DNA from 3 places in the Pseudobacteroides sp. genome. Region 1 is predicted to be linked to each of the others. Evidence: a T-box and tRNA genes for the amino acid it is inferred to sense, from the RefSeq annotation. Region 1 holds a T-box; the other regions hold tRNA genes.
What was found. The T-box of region 1 lies ahead of pheS (phenylalanine--tRNA ligase subunit alpha). A T-box ahead of a tRNA ligase gene usually reads a tRNA of that ligase, here a tRNA-Phe.
Positions count from the first base shown of each region.

Region 1 (8,039 bases):
AACCTGTTGAATTGAACACCTTTGTTACCCTCTCAAAGCGATGCTCCTGAACCTTAGCCATGAGGTAAGTAGCGACACCAACCTGAAGTCCATGTAGCTTAGGCACATCAAGTATCTTATCTAGTGCATGGGATATAAGGTGCTCGCTTCCGCTTGCCGGTGCAGATGTCTGTGCAATTTCTACAGCTATACCGCTCATAGTCAAAGAGTCAACTAATTCCTTTATGAAGAAATCTTCCCTAATGCTTTTAAATTCTGTTCTTACAAAGCTGTTGACCGATTTTTTTGCAATCATTACAGCAAAGTCATCCACTTTTCCCTTACCGTTCTTTTCTTCAAACTCCCAGTCATAGATAGCTGTAATCTTAGAAACCAGATCTCCGATTCCTGAAAATATATACTTTTCAGGTGCTTCCTTAATTACATCTATATCTACAACAATTCCATAGGGGATAACCGCATTTACCGAGGTACGTTTTCCCTCAATGATGAGCGAACAGCTTGAACTGGAGTAACCGTCATTTGATGCAGAAGTGGGGACGCTTATAAAAGGAAGCTTCTTTAAAAAGCAGCAGTACTTTGCAACATCCAAGGCCTTCCCCCCTCCTATACCAACAATAACATCCGCCTCTGCAGGTATTGTAAACGCTGTTTTTACAATGCTGTTTATATCAATATTATCGCTTTCTATTGTCTTCACAATCTTTGTGGACTGGAATTTAAATGACTGGCGTATTCTTTCACCAAACATATCGTTTATCCCTTGGCCCAAAAACATGACAATATTGGAGAACCCGGATTTTTCAATAAGTGCTCCAATGTATGACAGATTTCCCTTGCCTACCTCCAGAATTGCAGGTATGGATATTCTGTTATTTCCTGCTTTCATAGTTAATCACTCCCATTTGGTTCAAATAAGCTCCTATTTCATTGAAGTTATCGACAGCTACAAAATTATGACCGGAGTTTTGCAGCATTTTTTGCAGGTGTCCCCTTGCAAAAATAATATCCGCTATTTTAGATGCTTTAAAATCAGGCTCACTATCCCCTGCATAGTACAGCTTTGGATACATTTTCTTATAATGCTCTACAACCAGAGCCTTATCCACTCCATAGGTTTCGGAATAAAACGGGCTGCTTGTGTCAGCTGTCATAACTATCTTTCCGTCCTGATAAACGCCGTTATTTGATATTACTTTTACATCTTTAATTTCCAAATATTCGAGAAGTTTATCAATATAATAATTACAACCTGCACTAAGGATCATAAAATCACCGTTTGCTTCCCTAATGCTTTTTATGAATTCCTTTGCATATGTATCAAACTTTATATCCATTACTGCCTTTAAAATTTCCTCTTCACTTTCATTTGTAGACCCGAAAATGGCTTTCAGAAACTCAAGTACAGTCATTTTATCACTTGTCCAGTTTCTATAAATTTCCTTACCCTTATCTCCAAGAAATTTTTTCATGATAATAAAGTAGAAATCCTCATCCGTTAAAGTACCGTCAAAATCCGATATAAAAATAAAATCCTTCATAAACTAAGCTCCAATCCAATTAGAATCAACTACTGCAAATTACTGATTGTTTTAATCACATTCATATATTATAGTATGTTAACCACCTAGCTGATTATTAATTCAGTATTAAATGCAACAAATGCAAGAATATTGCCGTTTTTTAATATATAACTGCGATAGAATTTGGTTTCTATAGATTATACCATATATGTAAAACTCATTAAAAACATTTTTTGCCATACCACAACATTTGCTTTTTATATTGTATGTTTTTTTAACATGTGCTATAATTATCTAAATTGTCAAAAGCTTTGATAGAGTAAAGTAGACGGACATAGTCGATTTTAGAGAGGAGATATCGGCGGCTGAAAGTATCTCCATGAGACAAACCGTTGAAGTTCCCTCTGGAGCTGCATCTTTGAACTGAGGAATAGTTCAAATATTGATTATTCCCTATAGTAGGAGATGCCGGAGCAAACCCGTTAAAGTAATGAGTGTTTACCTTTTTATTTGGTGAAAACTTGGGTGGTACCACGGAGATTACCTTCGTCCCTTTTCGGGATGAGGGTTTTTTTAATGTGGTGAGTTATTTTTTAATCATGCCTTGTCATGATCAAAAAATAACATCCGCTATAAATTTCGCTTATGTGTTGACTTAACTCGTCAACACCCGCTCAAAAGCGGAAGTAGTTTTTTAATCATGCCTTAAATACTACAGATTAATCTTATAAAGGAGGAATATAAAAAATGAGAGAGCAGCTAATAAGTATTAAGGATCTGGCAGAGAAAGAACTTTCCAACGTTCAGTCTATTCAGGATCTCGAATCCCTTCGTGTTAAATATTTAGGAAAAAAAGGTGAGCTGACTGGTGTGTTAAGGGGTATGGGTGCCCTATCTGCTGAGGAACGCCCTGTTATAGGTCAGCTTGCAAATGAAGTTAGAGCTTTCATTGAAGGTAAAATCGAAGAAACAAACAATGAACTCATTAAAAAAGAGAGGTCGGAAAAGCTTCAAAAAGAAGTGATTGATGTAACAATACCAGGGAAACGTAAAAACCTTGGTAAAAAGCATCCTTTAAGCATCGTTACCGATGAAATCAAGGACATCTTTATTGGTATGGGATATGAAATTGCTGAAGGTCCTGAGGTGGAATTTGATTATTACTCTTTTGAAGCTCTGAATATCCCTAAGGGTCATCCTGCAAGGGATACACAGGATACCTTCTATATAAATGAGCAAATTGTTCTAAGGCCTCAAACCTCACCGGTACAAATAAGGGTAATGGAGAATAAGAAGCCTCCAATTAAGATATTGAGCCCCGGTAGAGTATACCGTTCAGATGCTGTTGACGCCACCCACTCCCCTATATTCCATCAGATAGAAGGCCTAGTAGTTGATAAAGGAGTTACCATGAGCGATTTGATCGGAACTCTTCAGGTTTTTGCAAAAAGCCTTTTCGGAGAACACACCAAAATACGGCTCAGGCCCCACCACTTCCCTTTTACTGAACCAAGTGCGGAAGTTGATGTTTCATGTTGGTCCTGCGGGGGTTCAGGTTGTAGAATGTGTAAAAATGAGGGGTGGATTGAAGTTTTGGGTGCTGGTATGGTACATCCTAAGGTTCTTGAGAGGTGTGGCATCGATCCCGATGTATACAGCGGTTTTGCCTTTGGTATAGGAGTTGAAAGAACTGCAATGGGCAGATTTAATATAGATGATTTAAGGTTATTTTATGAAAATGATATTAGATTTTTAAATCAGTTTTAAGAATTACTAATTTGACGGAAGAAGGGAGATATAAAAATGAAAGCACCGCTTAGTTGGTTAAAAGATTATGTTGATATAAATGTACCCCCCAAAGAGTACGCAAACGCACTGACCCTGTCAGGTTCAAAGGTTGAGGGCATAGATACCGCAGGTGAAGAAATCACCAAGGTTGTGGTTGGCAAGATAATATCTATAGAAAAGCACCCTGATGCAGATAAGCTCCAGGTTACCAAGGTTGATGTGGGTACCGAAGTTATCCAGGTTGTAACAGGTGCACAGAATATAAGCCTTGGAGACTTCATTCCTGTGGCTTTGGTTGGTGCTACCCTTCCTGGAGATAAAAAAATATCAAAGGGAAAGCTTCGAGGCATAGAGTCATGTGGTATGATGTGTTCCATAGCAGAACTGAATCTGACTAAGGAAGACTTCCCTGAAGCAGCAGAAAACGGAATTTTTATCCTTAATAAGGAACTCCCCTTAGGCAAGGATATTAAAGAAATATTAGGCCTTAATGAGATAACAGTGGAGTTTGAAATCACTTCAAACAGGCCTGACTGCTTCAGCATGGTGGGATTGGCAAGAGAATCAGCGGTAACCCTTGGAACCCAATTTAGAAAGCCGGAAATCACAGTTAAGGAAGAAGGAGACGATGCAGCTAAATACGCATCCGTTGAAATAAAAGATGCCGATCTATGTCCAAGGTATGCAGCAAGGGTTGTAAAGGACGTCAAGATAGGTCCATCCCCAAAATGGCTTAAAGACAGGCTTAAGACAGCAGGCGTAAGATCAATCAACAATATAGTTGATATCACAAACTATGTTATGTTGGAGCTTGGCCAGCCCATGCATGCATTCGACCTTGAGAAGTTGCAGGATAAAAAGATCATTGTAAGAAGAGCAGTTGACGGCGAAGTGATGCAAACATTGGATGAACAGGAAAGAAGCCTTGATTCCTCAATGCTTGTTATAGCTGACGGCGTAAAGCCTGTTGCAGTAGCAGGGGTAATGGGCGGAGCCAACTCAGAAGTAGATGATAATACAAAAACCATACTTTTTGAATCTGCCAATTTCCATGGAATATCCGTAAGACTTACCGGTAAAAAGTTGGGTCTTCGTACTGAAGCATCCTCCCGCTTTGAAAAGGGTCTTGATGTTGAAAACGTCATAACAGCCCTTGACAGAGCTGTACAACTAGTAGAAATGCTTGGTGCCGGAACTGTTTGCAAGGGCATTATAGACTGCTATGTTAAAAAGCCTGAAGTCAGAAAGCTGCCTCTTAACCCTGAAAAGATAAATAAATTTTTGGGAACATCCATCGAACCACAGTATATGATTAACCTTTTCAAAAACCTTGAGTTTGGCGTTGATGAAAGCTCAATGACTTTGACAGTTCCCAGCTTCCGCCCCGATGTTGAAAGGGAAGCTGATGTTTTTGAGGAAGTTGCAAGGTTCTATGACTACAACAACATAACCCCTACCCTGCTTTCCGGAAAAGAAGCTACCCAGGGCAAGAAGACCTTTAAGCAGAAGGTAGAGGATTCAATTAAAAACACCATGACAGGATGCGGGCTTTCAGAGATTTACACATACTCCTTCACAAGCCCTAAGGTTTGGGATAAAATAAATCTCCCATCGGACAGCAAGCTTAGGAAAGCTGTTGTAATTACAAATCCTTTAGGAGAGGATTATAGTGTAATGCGTACAACAACAATCCCTGAAATGCTTGATGTCATCAGCAGGAACCATAACAGGAGGATTGAAGAAGCAAGGCTTTTTGAGGTTTCAAGCGTATATCTCCCTCAAAGCATTCCCGTTACCGATCTTCCCGTTGAAAAGCCTGTACTTACAATAGGCATGTACGGAAATACAGACTTTTATGATCTAAAGGGTATTGTGGAAGAGCTTCTTTTCTCACTTAAGATTTCCAAGTATGAGTTTGCTCCACTTAAAGATTTTGCACCGCTGCATCCCGGAAGAACCGCACAGCTTCTTATAAACGGAAAAGCCGCAGGAATAATAGGAGAAATACACCCTGAAGTGGCAGACAACTTCGAAGCCCCTGAAAAATCTTATATTGGCATTATTGATGTAGAGCCCCTTGTGGAGAACGCCTCATTCAAGGCAAGCCATAAGTCTCTGCCCAAGTTTCCTGCCGTTACAAGGGATATAGCAATGCTTGTAAAAGATGAAATTCTTGTTAAGCAAATTGAAGATATAATCAAGCAAAGATCGGGTAAGATCCTCGAGAGAGTTAAATTATTCGATGTCTATAAGGGAAAACAGGTCCCTGAAGGAATGAAGAGTGTTGCATACTCTATTAATTTCAGAGCTGAGGATAGAACCCTCACAGACGAAGAAGTGGCTAAGACAATGGTTAAGATATTGGATGGCCTCAAGAATATTCTCGGAGCACAGCTTAGGGAATAATTAATATAAAATATACAAATAATCTATGAGTGCAAAACGAAATTATAAAGTGATTTTGTTCTGCACTCATTATTCAATATATATTGGACTTTGTTCAATGATTTTGTTATAATGCTATATAAATTGTGCCTGATATCAATAGGTAAAACACAATTATACATATTGAAAATCAATTTAAGATTAAATAAAATACACAGGAGGTTTAGAAATGCAAAAAATTCAATTCGATTATTCAAAAGCAATTGGCTTCATTAATGAAAGCGAAGTTACCAACCTTATCCCTTTTGTACAATCTGCACATGAAATGCTTCATAACAAAACAGGGGCTGGAAACGACTTTTTGGGATGGGTTGATCTTCCATTAAACTATGATAAGGAAGAATTCTCCAGAATAAAAGCTGCTGCAGAAAAAATTAAATCTGACTCCGACGCCCTTGTAGTTATCGGTATAGGCGGTTCATATCTTGGTGCAAAAGCTGCAATAGATGTTCTCTCCCACTCATTCTACAACAACTTGCCAAAGTCTATCAGAAAGACTCCTGAAATATATTTCGTAGGTAACAACATAAGCTCAACATACATATCCGACCTTCTTGAATTGTTGGACGGTAAGGAAATCTCTGTAAATGTAATATCCAAATCAGGTACAACCACAGAGCCTGCCTTGGCCTTCAGAATTTTCAAGGAATACATGGAGAAAAAGTATGGCAAAGATGGAGCAAGAAAAAGAATTTATGCTACTACAGACAAGTCTAAGGGAGCATTAAAGAAGCTTGCTACTGAAGAGCAATACGAAACATTTGTTGTTCCCGATGATGTAGGAGGAAGATTCTCTGTCCTCACGGCTGTTGGACTTCTGCCTATTGCCGCTGCGGGTATAAATATTGATGAAATTATGGCCGGTGCTGCTGCTGCATATGATTTGTATAAAAACACAAACGTTATGGAGAATGACTGCTATAAATATGCTGCTGTAAGAAATGCACTTTATAACAAGAACAAAACAATTGAAATATTAGTAAATTATGAACCATCACTCCACTTTATGACTGAATGGTGGAAACAGCTTTACGGAGAAAGCGAAGGTAAGGACCAGAAGGGTATCTTCCCTGCCGGGGTTGATTTCTCTACTGACCTCCATTCAATGGGTCAATATATACAGGATGGCTTGAGAAACATCTTTGAAACAGTTATAAACGTTGAAAAGCCTAAGAAAGGCCTTGTAGTTAAGGAAGATCCCCTTAACGTTGATGGACTTAATTTCCTTACAGGCAAGGATGTAGATTTCGTAAACAAAAAGGCAATGGAAGGAACACTTCTCGCACATACTGACGGCGGAGTTCCCAATCTCATTCTGACAGTGCCCGAACTCAATGCATATTGCTTCGGAAGCCTGGTTTATTTCTTTGAAAAAGCTTGTGGTATAAGCGGATATCTCCTGGGAGTAAACCCATTCAACCAGCCTGGAGTTGAAGAATATAAGAAGAATATGTTTGCACTTTTAGGCAAGCCTGGATACGAAGAAGAAAAGAAGAAGCTTGAAGCACGCCTCAAATAAGGGTAATCCATATTTAAATGCATAATAAAGCCAGTGTTTTGGGCAGTATCCAAAACACTGGCTTTCTGTTAATATATATACTAATTCTAAGTCATATGAAATACTGTTATCTCCGGTCTTGATAAAAACCTCAGCGGAAACAAAACATTTCCGATGCCGTTGCTTATGTAAAAATCCACACCATTTAACCTGTGAAGTCCCCTTTTAATACCCATTTTGCAGAGTTTTTCCTTCCTAAGCACTTTAAACTCCAGGTCAAAGGGCATCCATATCTGCCCTCCATGAAAATGGCCACAGAAAAGATAATCAATTTTACCTCTGGGCATGTCAAGCACCACGTCCGGGTTGTGGGATATTGCGATGTTTAGCTTCGCATCCCTAGCACAGTTTCTTAAAGCTTTGTCAATGTTGTGATCTCCCCTCCTATAGTCGGTAATGCCTATAATATTATACTTTACATCACCCTTGTAAAAAACTATAGAATCATCATGTAGAATGGTAACCCCCTGCATTTCTACTTCCTTTACAAATCTATCAAATCCGCCCTTTTTATCATGCAAGAAAGCCTCATAATCGTGGTTACCGAAGCATAAACATACTTTGTTATTCCCCTTTATCTCATTTAAAAAGCGTATAAATTTGGGAATATCCGATTGCCTTGTTATATAATCACCCGACATCAATATAAGATCAGGCGATTCCTTGTCAATTATTTTCTTTATCTTGACGGTTTTGACCCTCAGTAAATTTATATGAATATCCGT
Region 1 covers NZ_DATCTU010000032.1:182,146-190,184, reverse strand. Annotated here, with positions in the region: gene VIO64_RS05430 (iron-containing alcohol dehydrogenase family protein) at 1-889, opposite strand, end outside; gene VIO64_RS05425 (MtnX-like HAD-IB family phosphatase) at 873-1,541, opposite strand; T-box leader at 1,826-2,080, shown strand; gene pheS (phenylalanine--tRNA ligase subunit alpha) at 2,271-3,290, shown strand; gene pheT (phenylalanine--tRNA ligase subunit beta) at 3,327-5,717, shown strand; gene VIO64_RS05410 (glucose-6-phosphate isomerase) at 5,926-7,275, shown strand; gene VIO64_RS05405 (metallophosphoesterase) at 7,362-8,039, opposite strand, start outside.

Region 2 (8,039 bases), on a different contig from region 1:
TGCTATAAAATTTAAATGGGAGGAATGGTTATGAAAAGAGTGTTGGCGTATCTTATGATATTTGTTTTTATTGTAGCATTGCAGCCGATGAATTCCATATGTTCCGAGGTTCAGGAAGACTATAAAATATACGGATATTTGTGTACAGATCACAAGTTAACAAATTCCGTAATGAATTCTGGATTCAGGGTATATTTGCCGAGCTGTAATATAGAAGCATATACTGATAGCAGCGGATATTTTGAAATCACCGGAAAATTCATTCCTGGGGCGGACACCAATATTTATGTAACTAAGGAACAATACCTTACAAGATATATAAGTATTAGCCCTGTAAAAAATATGATGATTGGTTCACCTCAAGTTCCATTTGAAATGTGTGCCGGTGATGTAAATAATGATAATGCTGTAAATATGTCTGATATAGTTATACTGGCATCATCATTCAATACATTAAAGGGTGATGACAAATATTCATATAAAGGCGATCTAAATTGGGATAGTGCCATAAACATGAGTGATGTGGTAATTATAGCTAAAAACTTCAATAAAACATCAGAGAGTTATATAACGCCTATGAAGTCTGAGATAACCGATATTAAAATGAAAGTTGGGGAAGTATTTGCAGTAACCAAAAGAGAAGGGGGCTCAGGTATTAAATGGAATGCAGAAATTTCCGATGATACGGTTGTGGTATTAGATAAATCAACCATTGAAAACACAGAGCCTGCTGGTGCCCCTTACACTCATACATGGGAGTTTAAGGCGTTATCGCTGGGCAATGTGATTGTGACCTTTCATTCAAACTATGTGGGAGGTATGCCTGATATATACAACATAAAGGTTGAAGGTAACCCGCAAAACAGTACACCAATCCAATCAAGCAGTACACCAACCAAGCCGTCAGATACACCAAGCCCATCAGCATCGCCAATCCCCAGTGCAGTGGACCATTCTATGCTGACTCCATATTCGGACTGTAATATAGTTCCCGGACAAAATACTATATTCTGTCCTACATTCCAAATGGCCTGGGACGGTCTGAAAAAGGATGCTGGCGGTGACGTGGTATTAGAAGGCAAACCCCCGCTTGCCGATATTCTCAATAAGGGGTTTGATTGGTCAAACTCACTAACTGAAGATAGTTATGTTGCTATATCAGGTATTGGTGACAATATGGTAGAACAAATTAAAAACAATCTTAAGTCCAAGTTCGGTGATGACGCTCCTGAAGTTGAATCTATAGGTCCTGGGGGATACATATCCTGTGCATTTTTGCTGAAAAAAATGAAATTTGCAAAGTCATTTGAAGACACACGTCCTATTTTCTTTAGCTCAAATGGTGAAACTACTCAGGTAGCGTCTTTTGGAATAGAAAACGGATCTAAAAGGTATAATGATCTTTCCAGTCAGGTTAGCATATATGATTATAAAAACGACAATGATTTTATAGTTAAGTTATTACCGGAAGACACAAATGAAGAAATAATTCTTGCAAAGGTTGCACCAGGTGAAACCCTCAATAAAACATATGCAGAAATAATGGAAAGGATAAAAAAATCAACGCCGGAAAGCTTACGATTCACTGAATCCATAGCAATACCTGAAGTGAATTTGAATATTGAAGGAGAATATTCTGATTTGCATAAAAGAATTTTTAATCAAGCTTTATATGACTATAAGATTACAAAAGCATATCAGAATGTAAAATTTAAACTGAACAAGGATGGAGTAAAACTTGCTTCAGAAGCAATTATACTTGCAACGCCTTCTGCTATCATGAATAAAAAGAACTTGGTGTTTGACAAACAATTTTTGATATGCCTTAAACAGAAGGATGCACAAAATCCATATCTTTTAATCTGGATTGATAATCCAGGGGTTTTGGTAAATAAATAAGCGATTGTACTTTCCTAGAAATTAAAAAGATCAGTTCAATGAACTGATCTTTTTTAGTGGAGGGAGATGGATTCGAACCATCGAAGTCAGCGACAACAGATTTACAGTCTGCCCCCTTTGGCCACTCGGGAACCCCTCCATATGGTGCCCAGAGCCGGAATCGAACCAGCGACACGTGGATTTTCAGTCCACTGCTCTACCGACTGAGCTATCTGGGCTTATTAAATGTCAACTTTTTATAAGGTATAAACCAAACGATTTATATTTCTGCTTATGTATTAAAGCAAGTGGGCCTTCAGGGACTCGAACCCCGGACCAACCGGTTATGAGCCGGTTGCTCTAACCAACTGAGCTAAAGGCCCTCAAAAAAGTCACATGTGTTAGTATAGTAGAAAATAGCTATTTCGTCAAGAGAAATTTAAATAAATTTATTATTTTTTTTAATTATAAGTCAATAATTGCATATTTTTTAAAACAATGCTAATATTAAAATCGATCAATATTTATATTTGCTTGTCGCAAATATAGAATACTTTTCTACTGAAGTTTCAACGAGGTGAAAAATGGATTATAAAGATATATTAAAGGAATTGGTATCAATAACGGCTGTTTCAGGCTTTGAACAAGCTTCCGCTGAAAGAATAAAGGGTATTATGGAAGGGAAATGTGACGAGGCTTCAATTGACAGCTTTTTTAATGTTATAGGGATTAGAAGAGGTACCGGGGATAATCCTAAGAAAATAATAATAACAGCTCACTATGATGAAATAGGTTTTCTGGTTAAGAGCATTGATGATAAGGGATTTATAAAATTAACAAATATGGGTGGAATTGACCCTAAACTTCTATTAGCACAAGAGGTTGTTATTCACGGCAAAAAGGATATAGTCGGTATAATAGGTGCAAAGCCGCCCCACCTGTTAAAGCCGGAAGAAGCAAAGAAGGCGGTTAAACTGGAGGATTTATCGGTTGATACAGGCCTGGGTAAGGAGGAATTAAGGAAAATTGTATCCATTGGAGATACAGCTACATTAATGGTTCCATTATTGGAACTTGAAGGAAATAAAATTAGTTCCAAGTCTTTGGATAATAGAAGCGGAGTAGCTGCAATGATTGGAATTATGAACGAGATTTCAGGTATCAAGCTGAAAAACGATGTTTTCTTTGTAGCCACTACCCAGGAGGAGGTTGGATTGAGAGGAGTGCAGGTATCATCCTACGCAATTGCTCCTGATGCAGCAGTGGTTATAGATGCATGTCATGGTGATATGCCGGAATGCCCTAAAGAGTCCATTTATCCACTTGGTAAAGGACCGGCAATAGGTCTTGGTCCAAACCTTCACAGAATTTTGACCGGAAAATTGTTCAAAATAGCTAAAGACAACGATATTCCACACCAGACCGATATAGAGCCTGATAACACCGGAACAGAGGCTTGGGCACTGCAAGTGTCAAGATCAGGGATTCCAACTGTGCTAGTCTCCATACCATTAAGATATATGCATACAGGAACGGAAACCTTAAGTATTTCGGATGTGGAAAACACCGTTAAGCTGGTTAAGGCGTTCTTAACAGCTTTAGATGACGGGATGGAGGGGATTTTGTGATATTAAAAGAGCTGACTGAGTTAAACGGAATTTCCGGCAGCGAGTACAATGTTATGGAATTTATAAAAAGTCATGTAGAAAAATATGCAGATAATATACAAGTAGATTCAATGGGTAATCTCATTGCTTTTAAAAAAGGGATTAAGGGCAAATATAAGGTCATGCTTTCAGCCCATATGGATGAAGTAGGATTAATGGTGACAGGTTATCAAGATGGCATGCTTAAGTTTAAGAATGTTGGAGGCCTTGATGATAGAATACTTCCAGGAAAAAGAGTTCTGGTAGGTGACAAGCGTTTACCCGGCATAATCGGTGTTAAACCCATTCACTTGCAGGAAAGAGATGAACGGGGCGTAAATATTAAGCTTAAAAGCATGTATGTAGATATAGGTGCTGACAAGAAGGAGGAAGCTGAAGTACTTGCTCCTTTAGGAGAATATATCGCTTTTCACAGCGAGTACACCGAACTTGGGAATGACGTTGTTAAAGCAAAAGCATTGGATGATAGGGTAGGCTGTGCCATTCTTATGGAGTTGATCAAAGAAAAATATGACTTTGATTTATATGTTTGTTTTACTGTGCAGGAGGAGGTGGGCCTTAGAGGCTCCGAAGTAGCTGCATACAGGATAAAACCACATCTTGCTCTTGTTATGGAGGGCACTACATGTTCAGATGTCCCGGGAGTTGAGGAACACAGTTACTCATCAACATTGGGCGGTGGTGCGGTTCTTACCATCATGGACAGAACTTCATACTCAGATAAAGCTTTAGTTAATTATTTATATAAGCTTGGTGAAGAAAACAATATAAAGGTTCAATTTAAAAGGACTACAACAGGCGGTAATGATGCAGGGAAAATCCAGCTTACGGGATCGGGTGTGAAGGTTGCTTCAATCTCGGTTCCATGCAGGTATATTCATTCACCTGTTTCAGTAATGAGCAAGAGGGATTATAACTCCTGCCTTGAGCTTGCAAAGCTGGCATTAAATGAATTTAACAGTGATGAAATTATAGGTAGATTAATTGATTTTAAAACAGGTGAAAATTAATTTATTTTTTATCATCCTTATACAGAATATCGGAGGTAAAAGCATGTTTGAGCTTATAAAAAGTTTGACCGAAAAGTTTGGTGTATCGGGCAATGAGGAAGAAATCAGAGAGTTTATAAAGGGCAGGATAGAAAAATACGTAGACAATATAGAGGTTGATGCATTGGGAAACCTCATTGCAACTAAAAAAGGTAAGGGAAAGAAGATCATGGTTGCAGCACATATGGATGAAATTGGTGTTATGGCAACTCATATAGATGACAAAGGCTTTGTAAGGTTCTCAAATATAGGGTGGGTATCTGCAAATTATGCACTTGGGCAGAGAGTAAGGTTTGGAAGCGGTACTTATGGAACTGTGTTTTATGAAGAAAAGCTTGAAGATCTAAAGGGACTAAAGCTTTCCAATATGTATATAGATATTGGTGCTAAAGACAAGGCTGACGCACAAAGCAAGGTTAAAATAGGAGATACTGCTGCTTTCTGCGGAGATGCTTTAATTTCAGGAGATATGGTAATATCAAAAGCCCTCGATGACAGATCGGGATGTGCGGTTTTGATCAAGACAATAGAAAATCTGCCAAAGACTGATAATGAGATATATTTTGTGTTTACGGTCCAGGAGGAATTAGGGCTAAGAGGTGCAAAGACCGCAGCCTACAAGCTGCTTCCGGATTTTGCTATTGCCGTTGATGTTACACTTACAGGAGATACGCCTGATTGTAAGCCCATGGAAGTAAAATGTGGAAAGGGACCTGCTATAAAAATTAAAGACAGATCAGTCATATGCCACAATACTGTAAAAAAGCTTTTGGAAGAATCGGCACAAAAACTTAGTATTCCGTATCAGTTTGAAATACTTGAAAGCGGAGGAAGTGATCCGGGAGCTATCCACGTTACGGCAGGAGGTATTCCGTCCGGTGCAATATCCATTCCATGCAGGTATACTCACAGCCCATCGGAGATGGTTTCATTAACAGATATGGAGGATGCTGTAAAGCTATTAACCCAGAGTTTGATTTTTTAAAACCGGTTATTATTAAATAAAGATAGATAGACAAGTCGTTTTTGACTTGTCTATTTATAGATGAAGGGCTAATTTCATATTGCAAGTGTTTATTGACACATTTTATTACTGTATTCAGGAGAAGTTAGCCTATCATAATAACATCTGACTTGGCCAACCCAGTCTTCAAATGTCTCTTTCCAGAATACACTGTTGAAGAAATCTGTTATTGACTGTTGATCCTGAGGATTAAACCTGATAATGGTAAAAGGATCTGCACCCTGTTCCAATACACCACCAAAGACACTATTCGTGCTGACTCCCTCCTCTACAAGTATCATAACGGGAAGCCCACGTTGGTATGCCATTGCGGTTTCAATCTGTATATATGGGCTGCTTAACCAAAAATTTTCAAAGGTTTGCTGCTGTGGTGTGCAAAGCCTGGATATTGCTTCTGTAACAAAAACTCGCCGGAAAGCAATGGTCATGAACCCAAAACTACTTAGCATCATACGCCTTATACCAGTTAATGGAGTTTCGGTATATTGATCGGTTCTACCAAGAGTTCTTGGAAAAAGCAAACGATCCTTGATTTCTTCAATTACCCGGTTTAAAAATTCTTGCTGCAAGCTGTTATATGGTGTTGCATAGCTAAGAAATACAGGAATTTTGTATACTGGGTTGGATGCTTCTTCTAGTGAATTTGAAAGTGTATAATATACATTTTCGACGTTTTTTGCCGAGTCTGTATCCTCTAAGTGGTTCATGGAGTAGTATTCATCCATTTATATCGCCTTCCTCGTAAATTAATAAAGTTTTGAAGTTTCTTATGACAACAAACAAGGTTGCAAAATCGCAATCCATTTTGTTATTAACATAATATGTTTGCTATTGGCGATGTGTTCATGTCCATAAAGATTTTGCTGTTATATTAATTTTTAAAATTAATATATTTACATTGACAGAACAAGATATATATCATAAAATTACAATATATAGATATAAGGATTGAGTGTTAATATAAATTAACGAATCATCGAAGGGGGCGAATTAAATGAAGGTTGTAATAGTAGGTGGAGTTGCAGGTGGTGCAAGTGCAGCGGCAAGGCTTAGGAGGGTTAGTGAGGAGGCAGAGATAATATTGTTTGAAAAGGGTGAGCACATTTCTTTTGCCAATTGCGGGCTGCCGTATTATATCGGAGAAGTCATCAAGGATAAAGAAAAGCTCCTGGTACAGACTCCTGAAAAAATGAAGGAAAGATTTCGGATTGATGTGAGGGTAAACAGTGAGGTTACAAAAATAGATACAGAAAACAAGAAAGTTGAGGTTCTAAACCTTGTTGAAAGAAAGGTGTATACAGAAAGTTATGACAAATTGATATTATCTCCGGGTGCAGAGCCAATAAGGCCGACTCTTCCGGGTATAGACTCTAAAAGAATATTTACCTTAAGAAATATACCGGATACCTTCAGGATTAAGGACTATGTGGATAGGATGAATCCGAAGAGGGCGGTTGTTGTGGGAGCTGGGTTTATCGGCCTTGAAGTTGCTGAAAATCTTCATTTAAGAGGTCTTAAGGTTACTGTTGTAGAACTTGCAGACCATGTAATTGGGCCATTGGATTATGATATGGCTGCTTTGGTTCATCAACATCTGAAAACAAAGCAAGTTGAGTTCTATTTGAAGGATGCCGTTGAGGCTTTTGAGGATGGTGATGCATGGGTCAATGTTAAGCTGTCAAGCGGGCGGACCCTTAAAGCTGACATGGTAATAATGGGAATAGGTGTAAGACCTGAGTCTAAAATAGCAAGGGAAGCAGGCCTTGCCATAGGTAAAACAGGAGGTGTACTGGTAAATGAGTATATGCAAACCTCTAATGAAGATGTTTATTCTGTTGGAGATGCCGTCGAGATAAAGGATTTTGTTAGCGGCAAAGAGGCTTTGATTCCGCTTGCAGGCCCTGCCAACAAGCAGGGAAGGATTGCTGCCAACAATATAGCCGGTCTTTATGAAAAATTTGGCGGAACACAAGGCACATCAATTGTTAAGGTTTTTGATATAACTGTGGCTGTAACGGGGAATAATGAAAGAATACTCAAAAAAAACGGGATAGAATTCGAAAAGTCTTTTACCCATTCTGCGTCTCATGCAGGATATTATCCTGGGGCAATACCAATGTCGATCAAGCTGTTATTTGCAAAAAAGGATGGCAGGATATTAGGGGCTCAGATAGTTGGGTATGAAGGCGTTGACAAAAGGATGGATGTCATATCCACTGCCATAAGAGCAAATATGACTGTATTTGATTTAGAGACCCTCGAACTGTCATACGCTCCGCCCTATTCCTCAGCAAAGGACCCTGTTAATATAGCAGGCTTTGCGGCATCCAATATCCTAAAAAAAGATGTGGAGATATTTCACTGGGAAGAGGTAGGAGGAATTGACACTGAAAAGTCCATGCTTATTGATGTAAGATCTCC
Region 2 covers NZ_DATCTU010000095.1:38,305-46,343, reverse strand. Annotated here, with positions in the region: gene VIO64_RS14880 (dockerin type I domain-containing protein) at 31-1,899, shown strand; tRNA gene VIO64_RS14875 (tRNA-Tyr) at 1,957-2,038, opposite strand; tRNA gene VIO64_RS14870 (tRNA-Phe) at 2,042-2,117, opposite strand; tRNA gene VIO64_RS14865 (tRNA-Ile) at 2,188-2,261, opposite strand; gene VIO64_RS14860 (M42 family peptidase) at 2,463-3,506, shown strand; gene VIO64_RS14855 (M42 family metallopeptidase) at 3,503-4,555, shown strand; gene VIO64_RS14850 (M42 family metallopeptidase) at 4,599-5,579, shown strand; gene VIO64_RS14845 (hypothetical protein) at 5,669-6,343, opposite strand; gene VIO64_RS14840 (CoA-disulfide reductase) at 6,613-8,039, shown strand, end outside.
Region 2: it encodes a tRNA-Phe, which carries the amino acid that the T-box ahead of pheS (phenylalanine--tRNA ligase subunit alpha) is inferred to sense. The anticodon was not compared.

Region 3 (8,039 bases), on a different contig from region 1:
CGAGCTGCTTTATTACATAAGATGAAATAGTAGTAATACCATCCATTGAACCAAAGACATACCCTTTAGTCCATTTTTCTGTCATACCTCCATCGCTCTTAATACAATATGATACTTCTCTACCGTCGTCATAGAAGTTATGAATACCCAACTGAACATATTTTCTACGGGTTATATCAGTTGAATCAAGTTGATCAGGTGAAGCAACAAAGTCAATTTGTTGCCATTCACCAACTACATCCTTATCCAATACGAATTTATAGTCCATAGAGTCATGCATACTGCCGTCTTTACCCTTTGTGACAGTGATCTTAGAGACAAGAGCATTAATCTGATCATCAAAAGAAGCTGTTGTATCCGGTATAGGAGTAGTAGCAGGTGTAGGTGTTACTGCCGAAGTAGTAGATGTTGTATCAGTTGAAGATACTACTTTATCAGTAATCTTAACTGATGCTGTAGTACCATCCCAAGTAACATCCTTACCCAGAGCATCAGCAATAGCTCTAACAGGTAAGTATGTAGTACCATCAACAGCAAATGGAGTAACGGCTTTGCCGTTAGAATCTTTATCGATTTTAACTCCATTAACATATACAGTGATGGGTTTACCACCAGATGTGAAACATGCCGTTATCTGTTTCACTACCTCTTTAGTAGCTGCCGCAAAAGCAGGTGTTGCTGTACAGACGATGAATGTGAGAATCATTCCGAGAGCTATATCCCCAATTTTGTTAAGTCTTTTCATTTCAATATCCTCCTTCGTATAATAAGTTTTGTTACTGGCATCAAATTATTATTTTGATACCAGATTACTGTTTTCATCCCTTGGAGCTGGAGGCGGTGCTGGTGTATCCGATGTTTTTACAAACACATAGTATTCAGAAATATTACCAGTTCTGACATAATCTCCATTCTTATGTTCTACTATCATAAACGTTTTACCATTAATGGTAGTTATGGCATAAGCAGAGATAAATTCACTATTCTCCAAACCAATGTATCCTTTAGTCCAGCGGCTATAGGAATCATAACGTTTTCCATTCGTTGTCCCGTGTTCATACATTATACCGTCATCATAAATACTGATACCAGACCAAGACGTCGGAGAATGTGGAGCGTCATTAGGATTAAAATGATAATACATATAAAGATAATCATATTTGTTAAAATATTGCCATTCACCGCCAGCATCCTTATCTGATGTGAAAGTATAATCCAATTTGTCATGCCATTTACCGTCAGCATCTATTGTAGTAGTAAGCTTTGCATTATCATCTTTAATACTCCCGGGCAAATTTACAGCAACACCATTAACTTTAAACGGTATTTGCCTGGCTCTCGGATCTGGCATATCAGAAGTTTTTATAAGCACTATGTAAAAAGGTTTTTGACCCCTGATGGTATAATTGTCACCCTTAAATTGTATAAACATAAATGTTTTACCGTTGAGGTGCTGTATTTCATAATGTGAAACGGTATATCCATTGCCCATAGAAGCGATATAACCTTTAGTCCAGGCAAGAGGCACAAATTCTTTATTTCCATCGGAATGAACACCGGTTACCATCATTCTTACGCATCCCATATAGAAGGTATAAGTAATGGGGTCCACAAAATCCCGTCTTGTCAACTCTATTGAATCAAATTTTTCAAGAGTTTCAACACTGTCAATTTCCCATGGCCATATATAACTTCTTTTTGTTGAATCGGTTCCATCAAAATCTTCAGGCGTTTTAACAAAGCCGATTTGTTCCCATTGCCCCATTGCATCCTTATCATCTTCGTAATCACCAACTTTTAGCACTTCATGAATAGCACCATTTTCATCTTTCGTAACAATAATATTTGGATCATTATCCTGATAAGTAGTAGTCTTGACTTTAGGAGTAGGTGTTGTCTTATCATCAGTTTTAATTGAAGTAGTGTCAGAAGTGGTTGCTGTTTTATCCGTAATCTTAACTGATGCAGTAGAACCATCCCAAGTAACGCCTTTCCCTAAGACGTCAGAGATAGCCCTAACAGGTAAGTATGTGGTCCCGTCAACAACAAACGGGGTAACAGCTTTACCGTTAGAATCTTTATCAACCTTAGTACCATTTACATAAAGGCTGATAGCTTTTCCACCGGAAGTGAAGCATGCTGTAAGTTGTTTGATTACCTCTTTAGCAGCCGCAGATGCAGGTGTAGTTGTACCAAGAATAAGTGCAAGTATTACACCAATTGACATGTAACCAAGCTTATTAATTTTTATCATTTTAGCCTCCCTTTTACTCAGCAACATTTTGCTACTGGCATCCAGTTGTTTTTTATAAATTCCATAAACCGGTTTTAATCGCTGCCATTCTTTTCTTTATTTCGGCAAAAGCATTGATTTTCAAAAGCATCGTTTTCAGTTTTTATTAAATTTTCCAGAAATCAGATTTTCTAATAAGAAAAAGATATGATGCTTTTCCGCTTTTCGTGTATATTTTTTAGGTCGTTTTTACACTCTTAATACTTACATTATCTGGATACAGGTATAGTAAAACCCACCTTGCTATCCAGTTTGCCATTTTAACATCTCCTTCGCAGTTATGTTAGTATATCATTGATTTACTAGCAAATTCATTAACCTTTGCAGCAGAATCACGGTATTTAAAAGAAGCTTAATAAGCATTCATATTTCACGTTTGAATAAAGCAATTAAATTTCTACAGTTTAAGCCATTTAACGTCTTTGGGTACATAACCGCGATCCTGTAATATAGAAGCAATTGCAACTTTCTTTAACATATTGCCTGTTTTATAATATTTATCAATCAGCTCACTGTCGCTTATGCCTTGGCATAGGCGTTTTCTTTTTCTTACGTTCAATTAGACAGTAATCATGTGAGATTACGAATACTATGCATTGATAGTAATACATGCTCCAATTTGCTGTTTTAGCATTAAGATTGTGCTTTCAGAATTTTTATTCTGCCGTTTTTATTGTTTTGCAAGAGATATTAATTTGACTTTGCCCCCGACGTTAAAGTGCTGAACTACAAAGTATTAAGTTCTATAACCTTAAGCAGTTCTTTAATACAATTTGTATCAACACAACGTATTCTACCTTCATCCCTTTTCTTTCTTAGCCCAATAGATAGGAGGGGATTAATTTGAATTGCTCCTTGTCCAATAAGCCAGTTAAATAAAGCATTTAGGTTACTATATGGTCTATTAAATTTAGCAGGACACGCATCTGATAGTGGTGTTAAGAAAGCTAATAACTCTTTTTTAGTATATCAATTTGCACTAAATTACCAGACTGTCTCATAAACCTTTCAAAAGTATTGTTATAAGCCCTAATTGTCAACTCTGACATCCCTTGTGCTGTCTTAAACTTAAGAAAATCACTCATAGCTTCATGAAGAGTCTCGTAATGATTATTTGTTACATTAGAAATGTTTTTTATACGTTTCCTTTGCATAGCAAAATACCCCTAAACTTTAATTTTAATTTGAAAGTTAAAAGGGTAAACCTTTATCCCTGATTGATTCGAGAGACATTAAAAAACCCACAGAACACATAATTCTGTAGGTTTGAGAGGCGCCACCCAGATTTGAACTGGGGAGTAAAGGTTTTGCAGACCTCTGCCTTACCACTTGGCTATGGCGCCATATCACTGAGACTAGACACTAGATCCTTACGGTTTCTAATTTCTAGTCTCAGTTGTAGAGCGGGTTACGAGATTTGAACTCGCGACTTTCACCTTGGCAAGGTGACACTCTACCGCTGAGTTAAACCCGCAAATGGTGCCCAGAGCCGGAATCGAACCAGCGACACGTGGATTTTCAGTCCACTGCTCTACCGACTGAGCTATCTGGGCATTTATGGCGACCCGGAAGGGGCTCGAACCCTCGACCTCCAGCGTGACAGGCTGGCATTCTAACCAACTGAACTACCGGGCCAAATTAAATCGTCTAACTTAGAACTTGATGCTTTTGGTGCTTCAACTCATCATCAGCCACAAGCGACAATTGATAGTATACTCAAATAAATTCATAATGTCAACACTAAATTTAATTATTATTGTAAATTATATCTCTATTACTAGCTATTATTTAATATTTCTAATTAATACTTACAAATTCACAATTTCTATATTAATCCTTAAAGCCTCTCAACAATATCCTTCAAATCTTGCTCGGTAAATTGATATTTTTCATTGCAGAAATGACAGACCAGCTCTGCATGATGTTGTTCGTTTATTATGTCATTTATCTCATCTTTCCCCAAGCTGACCAAGCCTGCTTCCATGCGATCCCTAGAGCAGTTGCAAAGATATTTGCACTGTCCCATTTCAGTAACCTTGGGGCTTAAGCCTTCAAGTATAACATTTAAAATATCCTCGGCCTTTTCATTCTTTAAAAGCTCTGATACCGGAGGTATGGTCTTAATTCTTTTTTCCAGATCATCAATAATCCCCTCATCGGCATCCGGCATAACTTGAATGAAGAATCCGCCGGAATTTATTATACTCTCATCCGAGTCAACCTGTACACCAAGTGATACAATAGTTGGGATCTGTTCTGAATAATAGAAATAACAGGATAAATCCTCAGCTATTTCTCCTGACACCAGATTAACGTATCCAACATATGGCTCTTTAAGGCCTAAATCTTTTATTATGTTAAGGTACCCTGGTTTTCCGACAGCCGAAGCAATATCCAGTCTGCCTTCATCGGTAAAAATGTTGTCCACCTGAGGATTGTAAACATATCCTCTTACATTTGATTTGGAATCCGCTACAACTACTATTCCCTCTATAGGGCCGCTGCCCTTCACCTGTATTGTTATTATGTCTTTTTCACCCTTTAGTGTCTTGGACATTAAAGCAGCTGCCGTCAATGTTCTTCCCAATGCGACAGAAGCAATTGCAGTAAGGTTGTGTACCCTGCTTGCTTCCCTTACCATATCGGTTGTGTCGGCCATAAATACCCTCAGCTTGCCGTCAGCTGCTGTGCCGCTTATTATATAATCCTGCATGCTATTATATAGTCCTTTCAAACTTATATTATATGTTTTGTAATAAATTGTTTCTTACAATATATATTTTAAAAATATATATTAAAAAATTGAAAACCCCGATATAAATTATACCGGGGTAGATAAGGCTCATTACCGTTTTAGTTTCGGTGTTGAACTAAATTAATTAGCTCTCTGAACTTTAGCAGCCTGAGGACCTTTAGCTCCTTCAACTACTTCAAATTCAACTTCTGCACCTTCCTCAAGTGTCTTAAAGCCGTCCATGTTTATTGCCGAAAAATGAACAAATACGTCATTTCCGCCATCTCTTTCGATGAATCCGAATCCTTTTTCAGCATTAAACCACTTTACTCTTCCTCTTTCCATCTAGAACTCCTCCTGAAATAAATACTAGTTTTGTAGGCATATTGCATGCCTCATCAATTCTACAACATTTTATCACACTATTCAACAGCTTGTCAAGAACAATAAAGAACATAAAGTCAAGAGCCAATATTTTCTTCATCGCATCTCCACAAATATATGCCTAAATTTATTTTTTCATTCATATCAAATATTATACCTTCCTTAATAAGAAGATCTTTCTGTGCTTCTCTTCCTCCAAATGCAAATCCTCCGGCTAGTTCCCCATGCCTGTTTACAACTCTGTGACAAGGCACATCTCCTTTATATGGATTTGAATGCAGTGCCCATCCCACAATTTTGGATTTTTTGGGTTCGCCCGCCATTCTTGCAATCTGACCATATGTTGCCACTTTTCCCTTGGGAATTTTTCTAACTATTTCATATACACGCTCAAAAAAACCCATTATCCAAACCTCCTCACTGTGACTTTCTACATACAAAGAAAATCCTTTCACTTTCTGTTTCCGGTTTTCTAAAGGAGAATTGGTCATATATACCTAAAAGCTCCATACCTTTTATACTTGATATTAGTGTTTTTAGTTCTGCTATAGAATAAGCCCTTTCATAATGGAGTTCATCAAACCTGTCATATTTACCCTGATTTTCTACAAAAAAAGTTAAATCAAATTCACATATTCTCTTAGATCTATTATAATTATTTGCCCATATGTACGTAATATCCTTGCCTACTTCATATAATACATTATTTCCCAGAGTGTTTTCCAGTTTAAATTCTGAATTTATATCAAAAATTAATAATCCACCTGGATTTAGGTAGTTTGCAGCAAGCTTGAAAAAATTTTTAAGTTTTCTCTTATCGGTAATATAATTTATAGTATCCATTAAACATAATGCAGCATCAACAGTTCCATACAATTCAAACTCAGTTATATCCTGGTTTAGGTATAATATGTCAAGTCCTTTCTCCTTGCTCTTTTCAGATGCACACGAAAGCATTTCGCAAGACAGGTCTACTCCTATCATTTCATAGCCCTTTTCGGCAAGATTGATGCAAACACTTCCGGTACCGCACCCTAAATCAAGCATTAATGAAGGCTTACAACTATATTTTTTGAATATACTCTCAATATAATCCGACCATTTTTTGTAATCCACATCATACATCAGCTTGTCATAAACATATGCAAAATTATTGTAAATAACACTTCCCCCTTATACCACTTTTAAAATATATGAACAAAATCATGAAATGATTTTGTCAACCTTGATGTTGTCATAAGAAATTGTGGTGTAGCATACACCATAATTTCCTAGACATTTAAAAAGTCAGCAAATCAAGCTTGCTGACTTTCTCCTGCATAATATAGCTTCTTTCTTTTTGAGACTATTCCGCCAATTCTTCCGGTTTCCTTCGCAGTCAGGCCCTTCCACCCAAGTTTTTTCACCTTTTCGCTTAAGCCCAATTCGGCTACAACCTGATTTTTTATTATTTCTTCAATTTTCTCCACAAATCCACCTCCATAAAAGAAGTACAAAATCGCTTTATACGCTTTTCATTTAGTCATGATCAAAAAATAACTTCCGCTATAAATTTTTCATTCATGCCTTAGTATGTGGAAATGTGCTGGTTTTATACAATATTTATATATAATACAAACTATTTAACTTGCTCTTTAATATAATCGACTGCTTTTTTAAACTGGACATCCTTTTCTCTAGGAATATGTGACACCGGATAATCCTTGTACTCGTCAAGGGACTCTATCTTTAAATCGGGCTCTATGCCAATACCTTGAATACATTTGCCGGAAGGGGTAAAGTACCTTGAAACCGTTACCTTCAACCCTGAACCGTCTTTAAAACCATAAACCTGCTGAACCAAGCCTTTTCCAAATGTCTTTGTGCCTATTAATTTACCCTTTTGGTGATCCTTGATAGCTCCCGATAATACCTCGGAGGCACTTGCACTATTACCATTAACAAGCACTGCCATCGGATAACCAAACTGCCTGTCATCAGACAATTTTTCATCCCTTTTTTTATTTTTGTCCTCTGTATAAACTATAAGACCTTTTGGTAATAGCCTGTCGGCGATTTCTACAACCTGCTCATAGTCACCCCCAGGATCATCCCTTACATCTATAATAAGACCTTTTAGCCCTTTGTCTAAAAGTTCATTTAAGGCTCTACTGAAATACGAATATGCATCATTGTCAAACATAAGAATCCTGATATAACCAATATTTCCTTCTAGCATTTCCCACTTTATGTTTGAAACTTTTATTTTTTTCCTGATAATATCAAGGTCTATGGACTTTTCTTCCGATGGTCTGTAAATTGTAACTTTAACTGTAGTATTTTCTTTTCCCTTAATCATTTTAATGATGAGATTCTCGTCTTTTATTGAAGTTACATCTTTTCCGTCAACTTTAATAATTTTATCGCCTTGTGTAAGCCCTGCCTTTTTAGCCGGCGATCCCTCAAAGGCCTCCACAATAGTCAATATCCCGTCATTATCCATTATTACATTCATACCGATACCAACGTATTCTCCCTCAGTGCGTTCGGAAAAACTGCTCATTTGTTCCTTTGTAAAATATACGGTATAGGGATCCTTCAATGCATCTGTCATGCCCGTGATGGCCCCCTCAAGCATCTTGTTTTCGT
Region 3 covers NZ_DATCTU010000098.1:277-8,315, forward strand. Annotated here, with positions in the region: gene VIO64_RS15545 (stalk domain-containing protein) at 1-745, opposite strand, end outside; gene VIO64_RS15550 (copper amine oxidase N-terminal domain-containing protein) at 794-2,254, opposite strand; gene VIO64_RS15555 (hypothetical protein) at 2,691-2,852, opposite strand; gene VIO64_RS15560 (hypothetical protein) at 3,241-3,447, opposite strand; tRNA gene VIO64_RS15565 (tRNA-Cys) at 3,565-3,636, opposite strand; tRNA gene VIO64_RS15570 (tRNA-Gly) at 3,696-3,767, opposite strand; tRNA gene VIO64_RS15575 (tRNA-Phe) at 3,771-3,846, opposite strand; tRNA gene VIO64_RS15580 (tRNA-Asp) at 3,852-3,928, opposite strand; gene hslO (Hsp33 family molecular chaperone HslO) at 4,131-5,006, opposite strand; gene VIO64_RS15590 (cold-shock protein) at 5,169-5,372, opposite strand; gene VIO64_RS15595 (MGMT family protein) at 5,489-5,815, opposite strand; gene VIO64_RS15600 (class I SAM-dependent methyltransferase) at 5,829-6,572, opposite strand; partial or broken gene VIO64_RS15605 (small, acid-soluble spore protein, alpha/beta type) at 6,707-6,841, opposite strand; gene VIO64_RS15610 (S41 family peptidase) at 7,030-8,039, opposite strand, start outside.
Region 3: it encodes a tRNA-Phe, which carries the amino acid that the T-box ahead of pheS (phenylalanine--tRNA ligase subunit alpha) is inferred to sense. The anticodon was not compared.